Regions from separate parts of the Kiloniella antarctica genome, predicted to be linked through region 1. Evidence: riboswitches for the same ligand, from Rfam matches in the RefSeq annotation. Region 1 holds a riboswitch; each other region holds the start of a gene.
What was found. Region 1 has a riboswitch for cobalamin ahead of ACFSKO_RS03100 (aromatic ring-hydroxylating oxygenase subunit alpha). Riboswitches for the same ligand answer to the same signal wherever they lie in the genome.
Positions count from the first base shown of each region.

Region 2: it holds a riboswitch for cobalamin, as region 1 does, so the genes downstream of both, ACFSKO_RS18770 (CbtB domain-containing protein) here and ACFSKO_RS03100 (aromatic ring-hydroxylating oxygenase subunit alpha) in region 1, are expected to answer to the same signal.
Region 3: it holds a riboswitch for cobalamin, as region 1 does, so the genes downstream of both, ACFSKO_RS01210 (hypothetical protein) here and ACFSKO_RS03100 (aromatic ring-hydroxylating oxygenase subunit alpha) in region 1, are expected to answer to the same signal.

Region 1 covers NZ_JBHUII010000001.1:643,614-648,420, forward strand. The annotation lists gene ACFSKO_RS03080 (PDR/VanB family oxidoreductase) at 1-537, shown strand, start outside; gene ACFSKO_RS03085 (DUF3012 domain-containing protein) at 701-865, shown strand; gene ACFSKO_RS03090 (alpha/beta hydrolase) at 878-1,834, shown strand; gene ACFSKO_RS03095 (O-methyltransferase) at 1,844-2,500, opposite strand; cobalamin riboswitch at 2,662-2,894, shown strand; gene ACFSKO_RS03100 (aromatic ring-hydroxylating oxygenase subunit alpha) at 3,037-4,287, shown strand; gene ACFSKO_RS03105 (FAD-binding oxidoreductase) at 4,387-4,807, shown strand, end outside.
Region 2 covers NZ_JBHUII010000013.1:30,369-35,175, reverse strand. The annotation lists gene ACFSKO_RS18785 (heavy metal translocating P-type ATPase) at 1-180, shown strand, start outside; gene ACFSKO_RS18780 (flagellar basal body-associated FliL family protein) at 256-768, opposite strand; gene ACFSKO_RS18775 (c-type cytochrome) at 921-1,379, opposite strand; cobalamin riboswitch at 1,876-2,090, shown strand; gene ACFSKO_RS18770 (CbtB domain-containing protein) at 2,131-2,316, shown strand; gene ACFSKO_RS18765 (CbtA family protein) at 2,353-3,111, shown strand; gene ACFSKO_RS18760 (hypothetical protein) at 3,913-4,248, shown strand; gene ACFSKO_RS18755 (cupredoxin domain-containing protein) at 4,376-4,807, shown strand, end outside.
Region 3 covers NZ_JBHUII010000001.1:252,772-257,578, reverse strand. The annotation lists gene ACFSKO_RS01220 (sensor histidine kinase) at 1-1,514, shown strand, start outside; gene ACFSKO_RS01215 (MATE family efflux transporter) at 1,552-2,856, opposite strand; gene ACFSKO_RS01210 (hypothetical protein) at 3,073-3,414, opposite strand; cobalamin riboswitch at 3,451-3,655, opposite strand; gene ACFSKO_RS01205 (transglycosylase SLT domain-containing protein) at 3,785-4,669, opposite strand; gene ACFSKO_RS01200 (hypothetical protein) at 4,787-4,807, opposite strand, start outside.

The DNA.
Region 1 (4,807 bases):
GCATGCCGAAACGAAGGCCGTGCGGCCTTTATGGAAGAACTAAAATCAAGCGAGCTCTCCCCCCACGTGGTAGTGTCTTACGACGATGTACATGGGCCCTTGAAAACCCAAACTTTATTTGGCCCTGTCGAGCCAGAAGTTCAAATATACTGCTGTGGCCCCACGGGACTTATGGACGCCGTAAAATGTGCAACCATAACTTGGCCGAACAATACCGTACATTTTGAACATTTTTCTGCAGACGACAGTACTGGTCCGAAAGAAGACGATGGCAGCTTTGAAATTATCATTCAGAGCACCGGTAAAGTGCTTCATGTCCCTGCAGACAAAAGTATTCTCACAATCCTCGAAGATAATGGTATTTTCGTTGATCACGCCTGTTGTGAAGGCGTGTGCGGCACTTGCGAAACTGGTCTTCTTGAAGGTGACGCCGACCATCGGGACATGATCCTGACCGACGATGAAAAAAAGGAAAATCAAGTATTGATGGTTTGCTGCTCAAGAGCAAAAAGTGCAAGTCTGACACTTGACCTCTAAGTATCCTGAAATTCACCCCTTTGAGGAGATCAGCCTGTAAAAAAACAAGAATTTTTGTAACTAGGTAATATCCCGTGGTGGCCAGATTGAAAAATCTGACTTAGTATAACGGAATATTAATGTACAATTATGTTTACTTAGCCCATTCGAGGCAGGGGGAAATATGACCTATATCAAGCTAGCCCTAGCGGCACTTTTCATTTCAGCACTTACAGCTTGCTCGCCAGAAGTTGGTAGCAAAGAATGGTGTGATGGTTTGAAAGAAAAACCAAAAGGCGACTGGTCTGCTAATGAAGCAACAGATTTCGCCAAGCACTGTATTCTTTAACAGGAATCAAAAATGAGTGATGGGCTGGATTTAGAGCTTCAAGATTTTGTTGCCGCAACAGAAAGCTTCTCGACGCCGGGCGTAACTGATCTTGACGATATCAGGCATAGTTACAACCAGATGTGTTTACACTTCCAGTCCTCTCACCCAGATAATTTAAAAATACTAGAGGGCGCGATCGAAGGGCCGGATGGTGATATTCCGATCCGGGTTTATCGCCCAAAAAATCGTATAGGCCTTCATCCAACCTTGATATATTTCCACGGTGGGGGATGGGTTCTTGGCGACCTTGATAGCCACGATTCCATCACAGCCGATCTTGCTGAGCAAGCGAATGTCCAGGTGATCGCCGTTGATTATCGCTTAGCCCCAGAACATCCATATCCTGCAGCAGTCGATGATTGTTGGGCTGTGTACCAAGCCGTCACAGAGGCTCCAAAAATTTTCGACATAGATATCAATCGCTTGGTGATTGGTGGGGATTCAGCAGGTGGAACCTTAGCTGCGGTAATCACGATGATCGCCCGTGATATCCACTTACTTGGCTTTAATGCTCCCTGGATAAAGGGACAACTTCTTATTTACCCTGCGCTCTCAAGCGAAGTATTGCCTTCTCGCGTTCAACAAGCAGATGCCCCCCTTTTTAGTACGCCTGATCTTAATCTTTTTATCGATTATTATCTTGGTCACCCTGCAACCGAGCAAAACAAACAGGATTTTAAGATCTTTCCAGCACAAGCTGATGATTTTTCCAACCTGCCTCCTGCTTACATCTCTTCGGCTGAGCTTGATCCACTTTCTGATGATGGCCCTGACTTTGTCGACAAACTCAAATCAACTGGCAGTACAGCAAGATCTGTGATTGAGCCCGGCCTCATGCATGGTTGGCTTCGTGCGCGTCATGTTAGCTCCAGGGCAGAGCAAGCTTTTGCGCGAATCGTGCAAGCTCTTAAGGATCTAGCCGCCTAGCAATCATTCCTATTTTTTTCGCACTAAAGTCATGCCGTCAGAAAAGGGCAGCATTGTCATCTCAACCCTTTCGTCTTCTACGATGATTTTATTTAAGGCACGAATGGCCTTAGTAATAGGCTCTGTTACAGAAGCTTTCGCAACATTTCCATACCAAAGCACGTTATCAACGATTAAAAGCCCGCCCGACGATAAAAGCCCCAGACAGGCTTCGTAATAATCAGGATAACGCTCTTTGTCGGCATCTAAAAATATCATATCAAACCGGGCAGCCTTTTGACGCAAGCGCTCTATTTCGGCCAATGCATCGCAGAGCCGCAATTCAATTTTATCCAGCACGCCGGCTTCTAACCAGTAAGCTTCGGCAATATCCGTAAAACGTTTTTGATTATCTAAAGCCATCAAGACACCATCATTCGAGAGTGCCCGCGCCATACATAAACTACTGTATCCAGTAAAAACACCAATCTCTAAAACCGATGTAACCCCAAGAAGCTTGATCAAAAACGCAAGGAGTTGCCCCTGTTCTGGACTGACCTGCATATGTCCAAAACGCATTGCCAGAGTTTCGTTTCTCAAGCGTTCCAACAATTGGTCTTCTCGAACTCCAAAATTGTAAAGATACTCCTGCAATTCATCTGTGATACCAACATGTCGAGAATTCATACAAATAATCCAAATCAATCAAACAAATCACGACCACTTTTACCATAGCAACGACCAATAATTACAGCCATAAACAGTAGTGTCGCAAACGTCGTTCTGCCAGTCGCTTTTTAAGGCGAATCAACTGTGTATTTTAATAAAACTTCTCCTGTCGATAACATAAAATGACAACTCCTCCAGGTGTCACCCAAAAATCAAAATATTAATTTGAGGTGAATAATTGGGAAGTCGGTAAGCGCGATCAAATCTATAGCGCAAATCCGACACTGCCCCCGCAACGGTAGGAGAGGATTAGATTCGCAAAAAACCACTGGGGCTCCCCCTGGGAAGGATGCGAATTGCGGTGATAAGCCTCCTCTCGAGTCCGGAAACCAGCCTGAGGTAAGTCGATAATCGCGGAGGGCGATTGGAACGATATTAAAGCAATAGTCTGTGCTTAAGCACTGCTATCGCCAAGTAGCGTTTCTTTATCTCACCGTAAGCTGCAAGCATAACCCCTAACAAGGGGAGCCAAGAATGGTGAATAGGACCAAGAGATGAGTATATCAACCCACGACAAGATGTTCGATCAGCTCCGGGACAAAAAGCAGAACTATAGTCTTCCCAGAGAGTTTTATAACGATCCAGAGTTTTTTAAACTCGACATGAAGCACATCTTTGGTAAATCCTGGGTTTTTGTAGGCTTGGTTTGCGACATCCCAAAGCCAGGTAATTTTTTTACTCTTTCCATTGGTGATGATCCACTGGTTATTGTCAGAGACGATAACAAAGAAGTTCATGCCATCTATAATACCTGCCGACACAGGGGCTCAAAGGTTTGTCTCGAAGAAAAAGGTCATACCGCTAAACTTGTCTGCCCCTATCACCAATGGACTTACAACCTCGACGGCAATCTTCTTTTTGCCGGCAACATGGATGAAGGTTTTAAGCCAGCCGATTTTCCGCTTAAAAAAGCACATATTGGCATTGCGGGCGGCATGATTTTTGTCAGTCTTGCAGAAAGCCCTCCTCCTTTTGATCATTTTAAAAAAGCCGTTGAACCATTTCTGAAACCTCACGGCTTGGAAAAGGCAAAGGTTGCGCACGAAGTCACCATTCGCGAGCAAGCCAACTGGAAATTGGTGATAGAAAATAATCGTGAGTGCTACCACTGCAACGGCTCCCATCCCGAATTACTTAACACGCTTCTCGAGTTTGATAATACCGATGATCCTCGCGCAACACCTGAATTTAAAAAACTCGTGGCCAAGAAAACCCGTGACTGGGACGCTCAGGGCATTACTCACGAAAGCACCCCTCACAATCTAGAGTATCGTGCTGTTCGTATGCCTCTTGCTGAAGGTTCAGTCTCAATGACAATCGATGGCACCCAGGTTTGCCAAAAACTTATGGGTGACTTGGAAGACCCTGATATGGGTTCCATGCGACTACTACACCTTCCCAACACCTGGAATCATTTTATGGGGGATCACTCTGTAATCTTCCGCGTGATGCCTGTTGGGCCACAAGAAACACTCGTCACGACCAAGTGGATCGTACACGAAGAAGCGGTCGAAGGTGAAGACTACGACATCGAAAAAATGGTCGCAGTCTGGAACGCGACTAATCATCAGGATCGAGAGTTGGCAGAAAATAATCAATTGGGCATTAATTCAAAAGCTTACCAACCAGGTCCTTACGCAGAGAGTGCAGAGTTTGGTGTAATCAATTTCATCAATTGGTACAGCTCCGACATGTTGGGCAAGCTGTTTGATCCCGAAAGATTAAAAGCCATCGCCAGCCAGTAGTAGCTTCTGCACTCAAACACACAAACCGTTAATAACAAGGTCGCACTTAAGTGCGACCGCATGAGTATGCCGAAAAGGCATGAATTGGGAATTCAACAAATGGCTGTCAAACAGGCAATCAGAGAACTTAACACAACAACACAATGGGATAGTCACTCACAGATGCTTGAATGCGTGATGATCCTGCAAGATACTCACGATGTGAAGACATTCTGCTTTCAAACGAATGACAGCAGCTGGTTCCGTTATCTGCCAGGGCAGTTTATTACTCTTGAGCTGGAGATTGATGGCAAGCCCGTGTTGAGAACCTATACACTATCCTCAAGCCCTTCTCGTCCGCTTTCCATTTCAATTACCGTTAAAGCGACAAAAGGTGGTTACGTCTCCAACTGGCTTCATGCAAACCTTAAAGAAGGCGATAAAATCAAGGCTCATGGTCCTGCGGGTCTCTTTACCTTGCATGACTATATGGCTGAAAAATACCTTTTCATTTCTGGCGGTGCAGGCATCACCCCGACCC
Region 2 (4,807 bases), on a different contig from region 1:
CTCTTTTGGGCATTTGGTTATAACACCATTTTAATACCAGTAGCTGCAGGAGTTTTCTACCCAATCAATGGAACAATGCTCTCTCCCGCGTTGGCTGCAGGAGCGATGGCATTGTCCAGTATATTTGTACTCTCGAACGCGCTCCGACTACGTTGGGTGAAACCTGTTTTGTTAGAATAAAGCAGCCTCAGTAAATTATAGATAAGGGATGCACTCGTAGCCTTGTGAACAGCGTTACGAGTGCATCCCTTATAATTAATGAACTAACATTTCTTTGAATAGCACGTCTTTGATTTTAATAGGTGTAGTTGCTGAATTCGCCCTTATCAACAGCTCTTCACGTAGCCGTTGGATACCAGCTGTTCCACTTAAATCATCAATTCGAAGTTCTCTTAAATACACTTGAAAATTATCAACTATTCTTGGCATGACGACTTCAACTAAAGGAATATCCGTCTGTTGTTCTAATTCCAAACTAATCGTGATTTTTAAAAAATGATCTCTATTTCCAGAGGGAATCAAATTTATTAAAAATCCAGGAATTTCATAAAATACAGCAGGGCCAATTACAGGTACAACTTCCTCGACAATTTCTTCTTCCACAGCTTCTTTTGGTGCAAACATACCTGTGAAATATGCCCCTGCAGCAGCAGCAGCAAGAATTAGAATGGGTAAGGCAACGAACAAGACAAGCTTCTTACCAGATAATCCACCTTTAGGTCGGGCCTCGACTTCTAATTCTTCTTCACTGGTCGTATCATCAGCCATAAGATAGTCTTTCGATCTCGATTGGAATAAGAATGTCTGAAATTATATGGGCACAAAAATTTCAGATCTTAATATATTTTAATCCGAAAGCATTAATACCTGTATAATTTTGACTAAATTTTCAATCAAGTTTCTACCTTTAGAATATTCTCTTACATGGTATGCTTCTGATAGAGTATCCCATTCTCTTCTTGAATTTCACGAATATAGCGGATGATGTTTTGGACGTCTACCAGCTGGACTTGCCGCTGAGGCGGCATGTTACCAAATTTCCAGTGATGCTGTCGTACTCCGTTCTTTGATGCCAGTATGAACGATTGATCGCCATGATGACCTGGATTATAAATATTATGGATTAACGGAGGGCCATTACTTGTTCCCGATCCATTGCTTCCGTGACACTGTGCACAACTGTTATTGAAAGCAATTTTTCCTTTTTGGGCTATAACAGAAAATTCAGGAACTTTTATTCCTTCCGAATCAGACATATTTTCAATTATGTTATTAGCAAAAACTCCTCCTACCAGTACCACAAATCCGAGTACAAAAATAATTTGGTATTTGTTTTTCACTTTCATATTCTTAAACTCTTCAAAAATTTTATATTTCATTGTATTCGTTTAATAAGTGTAATCTGTAAATATCAACATTAGGTTTTCTTTTACCTGTTGCCGGGAATTTCTAGTGTAAAGTAGCATGGATTAAAGGTGCCTGTTGTTGAGCTGGATCAAGGTGAAATTTGGTTTTGGGTATACCCCTCGCAAGTTGCCTCTACGTAACGATTTATCACGTCTTCTTTAAGTGGTTCCAGCACTCTTTTGTGTCTCTATTTGGTCCAGAGAAATTCCATTATATCAAAGAGAAATGGGTCTGATAAATGCTGCGCACAGCATACTGGCAGCTTGAACAGAGACCACCAATGATATTATTCTTACGCCTCGATCCGTTGTGACCATGTACAGTCCTCAAGCTATATTTTATATTTATGCTCAAATCACTCTATTTTCTGTCAATAACACAAAAATAAGCGGAGTATAATGCGTATTATCTTAGTGATAATAAGAAAAAAGTAGACGAATACTTCAAAAAATGAGTAGTTTGGGATATATATATTTATATGTATCTGGTCCCCCATAAAGGTTAAATATCTGGGGGTTAATAGGGAATACGGAGGAGTTTACCCATCAGGGAACTTTTAACCGTAGCTGCGCCCGCAACTGTATACGGGGAATTGCAAGTTAAACCCACTGGCCGCAAGGCTGGGAAGGAGCTTGCCATAAAGATCCGGAAGCCAGGAGACCTACCAGTCGATCTTATCAACGTTACCTTACCGACGGGTGTTAACGGTACATGGAGAAAATTATGAACTTATCAATAAATTCAGCGTCTTCTGTTGTTTCACAATCTCGCACTAATGCTGTTATGGCTGCTGCTGTTGCAATGATGTTTGGCATATTTATGGTATATGGAGTTGGCTTTGCCCAATCAGCAAGTCTACACAATGCCGCACATGACACTCGCCATTCTTACGCATTTCCCTGCCATTAATTTTGAAACGGAGAAATATCCGTTAGCGAGATCGATATGTTGAAAAGAATAATGTCAACGGCAATCATTGCCGGATTGGTGGCAGGAATACTTGTGTCTGTTGTACACGAATTCACCACAACACCAATTATCCTATATGCAGAAGAGTACGAAAACAGTGGAGAAAATCACCACACTCTTTTACAAGATGCTACTCAAGGGGGGGTAAAAAAGGCCAATGTGCACAGCGATACTCAAGGCCAGATATATCTGGCCGATACAGATTCAGAAGATGGTCAGGAAGAATGGGGACCTAACAATAGGCTTGAGCGTACGTTCTTTACCTCATTGGCTAATATACTGACGGGCGTTGGCTTTGCCGCTATTCTTGTTGCTTGTTTCACCTTTTCCGGGGAGAAACTTTCCGGTCGGCGTGGTGTAATTTGGGGTTTGGCTGGTTTTGCTGTTTTTACCTTGGCACCTTCTCTAGGGCTTCCTCCTGAAGTCCCTGGCAGTATGGCCGCAGACCTATCACTTCGCCAAACTTGGTGGATAGCAACGTCTGTTGCAACCGGTGTGGGGTTGTGGGTAATGATTTTTGGCAGTAAGACTCCGATCTATTTACTTGGGCTTCTCTTAATTATCCTGCCCCATGTTATCGGGGCTCCACAACCCACAGAAATAGGTGGGAATGCTCCGCCTGAACTTGCAGGGCAATTTGTTGCAGCTTCGATTGTGGTGAGCGCCATATTCTGGGTTATTCTTGGGTGGACCTCTGGAGCTTTGTGGAAACATTCCGGGGATGTTGCAAAGTAACCTAAAACTTTGGTGTGAAAGCCCTCATTTTAGAGAAGATCTCGCCCTTTTTGGGTGGGGTCTTCTCTTTGAAGACACAGAATTTTATTGTCCTTTGTATTTTCCAGTAAAAACTAAAAAATAAATGATTTCTTAACGTAAGAAAACAGATTAAGTGTATTATGAACTCCTATCTTCAAGTCATATGGCGAACGGTTAGCAAAGACAAAATCACGAATTTGATGGAACCAATAAATATATTAAAAGCTCTCCCTGATTTTGGGTTGGAGCATTGGATAAACAATGGGTCATGCAAAGCTATAGAAAAAAATAATTTTGCTTATTCAAGTGAAGATAGAGATAAGAACTCACCTTGTATTGTTACACTTAAATTTAAGATTTTCCTAAAAAAATCAGACGAATGCTTTCATAAATCTAATTCGGAAAGTTATTATTACAAAGCAATTCCTTTGGCATTTATTGCTGGGAATCTAGGGCCTGAATTTAGATCAAAGATCAAAATCATTTGCGAAAAGCTCATTACGCAAGACATACCGCATTACTCATATTCTACTGATAAAAGGAACCTGACATTCCTGTTCTATAGATCTTCAAATGTTTTACTTGTTTCAGATATTCTTTTTATTTCATTGAAAAATTCTTAAAAAATTAACAAACCTAATGTAATTTATATAGTAATTTTACTATTCAATGAGGAGGTAACTCAAATATAATTTATATAAAAATCTACTATTTTAAGAAAATCATAGGTATATGAAAAAAAATCTTGACCAATTTAATGTCTGACCTTATGTAAAATTAATGTTTAGAACTTTTCGCACCATGATAATGTTGATTTTAGTACTATCTGCTTCTGTTGTGGAAGTTGGTGCTTTTAATCATGACGGCGATGCTAGTCATCATGAGGTGGCTTCTCAAGATACTCTTAACACTATTTCACAAAATTCTGATACACAGAACTCTACTGATGATTGCCAACAGATATTTCATTGTAGTTCTTCGAACACATTATTTCCTCTTATATTAGATCAAAAAAGAGTAAATTTCTTTCAGTACACGCTTTGGAGCTTGACCGAAAGTTTGTCTTTACTTGCTCAAGCTCCAACAGTGGACCTTCGTCCACCACGGTACCTGTAACTCCAACGGGTCGGCTTCATTCGACACGATATTTAGTGTCAAAATTATCAAAATCACAGGTTTTGACGTTGTCGCCCACCACTTCTCAAAAAATCAATTTATCATACTATTACTGCTGGAGTTGCAGATGAAATATACTTTAACAAGCCGTCAGGCCTTTCTTTCTTCTCTCACCGGATTTATTCTTTCAATAGGATTAACTTCTTTTGCTATGGCTGGTGCTGGGCACGGAAGTTCAGAGCAACCTACAATTGGAAAAGCTGGGGATGTCTCTCAAGTAACTAGGACAATTGAAGTTAACCTTGAAGATAATTTTTTCACACCTGAAAAGATTACAGTAGATAAAAACCAAACCGTACGATTTCTAATTTCGAATTCTGGCGAGTTCGTACATGAGTTTAATATAGGTACGGCTGCAATGCATGAAGAACATCAGAAAGAAATGATGATGATGATTGATCATGGCATGTTGGAAGTTGATAAAATTAACCGTGATATGAAAATGGGAGATGGCGAAGCGATGAGCCATGATGATCCAAATTCAGTTCTATTAGAGCCT
Region 3 (4,807 bases), 390 kb from region 1:
GGCGATCCCGTGTTAATCGGGCGGTACACTCTCTTATTGCCAAATTCGTTATCATGGTACTGGTTTTCTTTGCAGTGCCTGCTCTATTGTATCAAGAATTTCGCCAAGCAGATCTTGATCGTCAAAATATCGTTTTAACGGCGGTGAGAGAGCAAGGACGTTTGATGGCTGAAAGCCTTCGTCCTACGTTAGAACGGGCAGACCCCTCTTCTCTTTTAGAGTTACCTGAGGAAATTGAACGTATTGCGACCAAGGGAAACGGTATTAAAGTTCTCTTCCGACCTGTGGGCGAAGAGGGGGTTCAGGGGGTTTTCTTTGTCGCTTCTGAGCCGAGACTTTCTCCTGATGAACTGAGAAAAGAAAGACAAGCACTGGTCGAGCAAGGTGTATTCGATAACCTTACAGCCAGTTGTTTAATTGAACGTCCGATGGCGATCCGCCACCTTCGTCCCAGTGGGGTCGAAGAGCTCCTAACATCGATGACGGCAATTCAGACCGATGCAGGTTGTTGGGCCGTTATTGCGACGCAATCTGCTCAGGTCTTTCTTGGTTCTTCGATCGGACAGCCCTATTGGAAAACTCTCGAGGTCCAGATCGCTTCTGCAATTTATCTTGGGATGGCATTTATTCTGGCAATCCTTGTCTTTACAGTGTGGCGAGATTTGTCTCGTTTTCGTGATCTCGCCCGCGGTATTCGAGAGGGTCGTATTGGGAAAAGTAGTTTTATGGTCGGAAATAAGGTTCCGGAGCTTGAACCCGTAGCCTATGAATTTGACCGTATGACGCATACATTACGGGAATCATCTGACTCAATCCGCAGGGCTGCTGAAGATAACGCCCATGCGTTTAAAACACCTCTTGCGATTATACGCCAAGCTCTGGAACCATTAAATAAAACCGTTGAGCCAGAAAATAAACGAGCACAACGTGCGTTACAAGTTGTCGAGGAAGCTCTTGATCGCTTGGAGAATTTAGTTTCTACAGCCCGACACCTTGAACATACTTCGGCAGAACTACTCGACCCACCTCGTGAAAATATTGGCCTTTCTGCTTTGTTACTTCGTATGTTAGAGGCCTACAATGTGAGTTTCTCTGAGCAAGGAGTGATTCTTCAAAGTTCTATCGATCATGAAATTTCCGTGTTGGCTGGCGAAGATATGCTTGAGACGATCTTGGAAAATATCATTGATAATGCATTGGAAGTTTCTCCGCGGGGAACAACGGTGACGGTCGAATTGATCAACGGCAAGAAAACCGCAGAACTTGCTGTGCGGGACCGTGGGCCTGGTGTCCCGGAAAGCGAGCTGGAGCGGATATTTGAGCGTTATGTGTCTTATCGTCCGCGCAAATCCAATCAAGATCTCGACGAAACGGCCAGTAGTAATAACCATATGGGGATTGGGCTCTGGATTGTCCGACGGAATGTCGAGGCGATTGGAGGCTATGTCCGTGCTGAAAACCGACAGGACGGGGGGCTATCCATCATTGTCTCTCTTCCACAAAACACCGATTAAAACTCTCTTCAAGAAGTAGGGGGGAGTTGATCGTGAATTATCCAATAGATCGAGCAAGTGCAGGGTAATACCTCAATAAAGTAAGTCCACGGGCCGCCATATAAATTGACATCGAGAACCAGAGACCGTGATTTCCCCATAAAGGTACGAAAATCCAACAGCTACCTAAGAATATAATCAAGCATTGGATCATTGCATTCCTAAGCTCTTTGGTTTGTGTCGTGCCTATGAATATGCCATCAAGTTGAAAACTTGTGACACTAATCATAGGCATTAAAATGACCCATGGTAGATAGTTATGGGCAATTTCTTTTACACTGTTGATATCGGTAAATAGGCCAATAATCATTGATCCTGAAAGATAGAAAATCAGAGAAAAAACGACCGAGGTAAGTAAGGCCATAAAGCTGCTGGCTTTTACGACATTTCGAAATTCGGTGTTGTCTTTTTTACCTTTGGCATAGCCCGTCGTTATTTCTGCCGCATGTGCAAAGCCATCCAGCCCATAAGCAGAAAAATACATGAATTGCATTAGAATTGCATTTGCAGCAAGTGTGCTGTCACCAAGATTAGCTCCAACACGTGTGAAGTAGGCAAAAGAGAAGATCAGACATAATGTTCGGATAAATATGTCGCGGTTTACCGTAAAGAGGGACCGAATATGGGATGCTTCAAGTACATTTCCCCACTTTATTTTTTGTTCGAGAAAATGAGAACGTTTCAGGATGAACCAAATTCCGGCAATGAGGCCAACAGCTTCTGCAATAACAGTGGCCAGCGCCACGCCCTCCACACCCCAACCAAGCTCAATAACAAAAAGTAAATCCAAGAGGATATTTACAGTATTGATTAGAACTTGAAGCAGGAAAGTTAAGCGTGGCTCCCCTTTTCCAATCAACCACCCAATAACGGCATAGTTTGCGAGGGTTACCGGAGCACTCCATATCCGTATGTAGCTGTAATCAAGGGATAGAGTACGAACTTGCTCGCTTCCGTCAATCAAATCAACACATAGCTTTAATAGGGGGGCTTGGAAAAGTATCAGCAGACAGCCAAGCATAATCGAGAGTACAAGCGGACGCAGTAACGAGGCCTGTTGCTCGTCTTTGTTTTCGGCACCAAAGGATTGAGCTGTAAAGCCAACAGTACCCATTTTAAGAAACCCGAAACCCCAAAATAAGAAGCTGAAAATTGTGCTCCCCACTGCGACACCACCAATATAAGCCGGATCAGGGAGATGACCCATCACGGCAGTGTCGACAGCCCCTAATAGAGGGACCGTCAGATTAGAGATGATAAGGGGGGTCGCAAGAACAAGAATGCGTTTGTATTGATCGGTCAAAAAAGCCTGCTGTGTCGATTGACAATAAAAAAGACGTCATGATTAGAAAAGGTCAGCCCCTTTATATGAAAACACAAGCCAACCTTTTCTATTTATCAGTAAAATCTTATTTTAAACAAGCTTATTGGCAGAGAGAAAAAGGAGGACAAAAAGACTCTTTAGATTAGACACAGTATGTGTTCGCCAAAGGTCGCGGTGTCTGCCTTCGTCTTTTTTTCAGTTGTGATATCTACGTTGGGATCTGGTCTTCCGTCGACAATTCGACAGGCGGGATTGGGGATACTCTGCTGTTTGTTTTAAAAATCCAAGGGTTTTGATCGCTCCTTCATTGGATTTTACTGCGAGATCCTCGTATTTATCCAGCAAGCGTTTGGCGGCTGATGCTGGATCAAGCTCGTTTGGGAGACTCAAAATCCAAGCCAGGATAGCGTCTTCGGCAGGCGTACGTTTGCAGCTGTCGATCATTACCATTTGATGGATAATCGACTTGGGGTCGTCATTGAGTTTTGTATGTGAAAATGTTTCAGTATGACCGATATCAGTCGTAAGAGTCGACATTGTACTATCTCCTCCGGTGCACCCCGCCCGGGTTAATGGTTGAACAATGCGATGGCAGGTCTCCTGGCTCATGGATCATCAACTTTTGTCTAATCCTTCCCGATCTCCTTGTTGAGATCAGTGGGCAACATGACAAAGTCTAACCACTTACAGTTGCGGGGGCAGCTTTGGACTCAATCCTTTCGGACGTCACCAAATTCCCTTTTCATCCCACAGGGGGAACCTCGCGATTTAGGAAACGTTACTTGAGGAATGGGGCGAGTGTCAATTGGTGGAGAGTGTTTGATCGGTAAATTAGAGAAGAAAGCCTCATCCGTTTAAGAAAGTGTCGCATATGTCATATTTGCTCTACTTGGTTTCAAATCGGACGTTAGGATTCTTGTTTCTTGATAGTGTAAAATAGTCGTGTCGCGATAGAGCGATTATCCAATGATTGTTTAGGAGTATCCGCAATAATCATTTGTGTCGGTGTCGGTGTCGGTGTCGATACATTTTTGGTGATGTTGTTGTCCGCGGGGGTGTTTTTAGTAATATTTTTCTTTCGTGGGCTCGATTTGGGCACGTTTTTGATAAGCTTGGGATCAGCCTCAACCTTGATATGTGTTACAGAAATGGCGCCGGGCTGTCTGGCCTTAATGGCGGCTTGCTTTATCGCCTTTTTTTCTAAGGCCGCAATTCGCATTTCTTTATTAAGACGATGTTTTTCATCCCTCCAAGCTTTAAGAACTTTGCGCCTGTAGGGAGTGCTAAATTCTTGGTTATATGAATGATAGCGTCCAACAGCAGAAGTCCATGATGGAGATTTTTTACGTAAATCAATGAGAAATTGAGCAGCATAGGCAACGTTTGTCTGTGGGTCGAAGGCGGCCTCTAAATTAGAAAAAGCTTTGGCGTGATGATGAAGGTTAACTTGCATACAACCAACGTCGATGTTCCTTACGCCCTTGGCCTTGAGCTTGCGCACCTCATTGATTGCAGCTTCTTTTGAGTGGAGATATCTGCCTTTCCCCTCTGCCATTACAGTCCAGGGCCAGGCAACTCTTGCCCCCTTTTTCTTGTCCCATTTTCCTGATTCGACCAAAGAAATCGCGCGGAGAAGGTGAAGCGGAATGGTTTTCTGCATTTCTGTTTTTGTTATAATGCCAGCACAGATGTCGCTATTACCTTTGATCTCTTGGGATAAGGCGTGCTGGCCCGTTAAAACGGTGGCCAAAAGACTTGCACTGAAAAATAAAACTAAATTACGGGGTACCATATTACTTCTCCTCTCCCCTCCTTCTCAGCAAGATATATGCCAGTATATATCTTGCTGTTGATCAAGCATCTTTATGATAGTCACTCTTGTTAGCTTGGCAGTGGATTTTTTGAGTTCTTAATCTGTTTGGATTGGCAA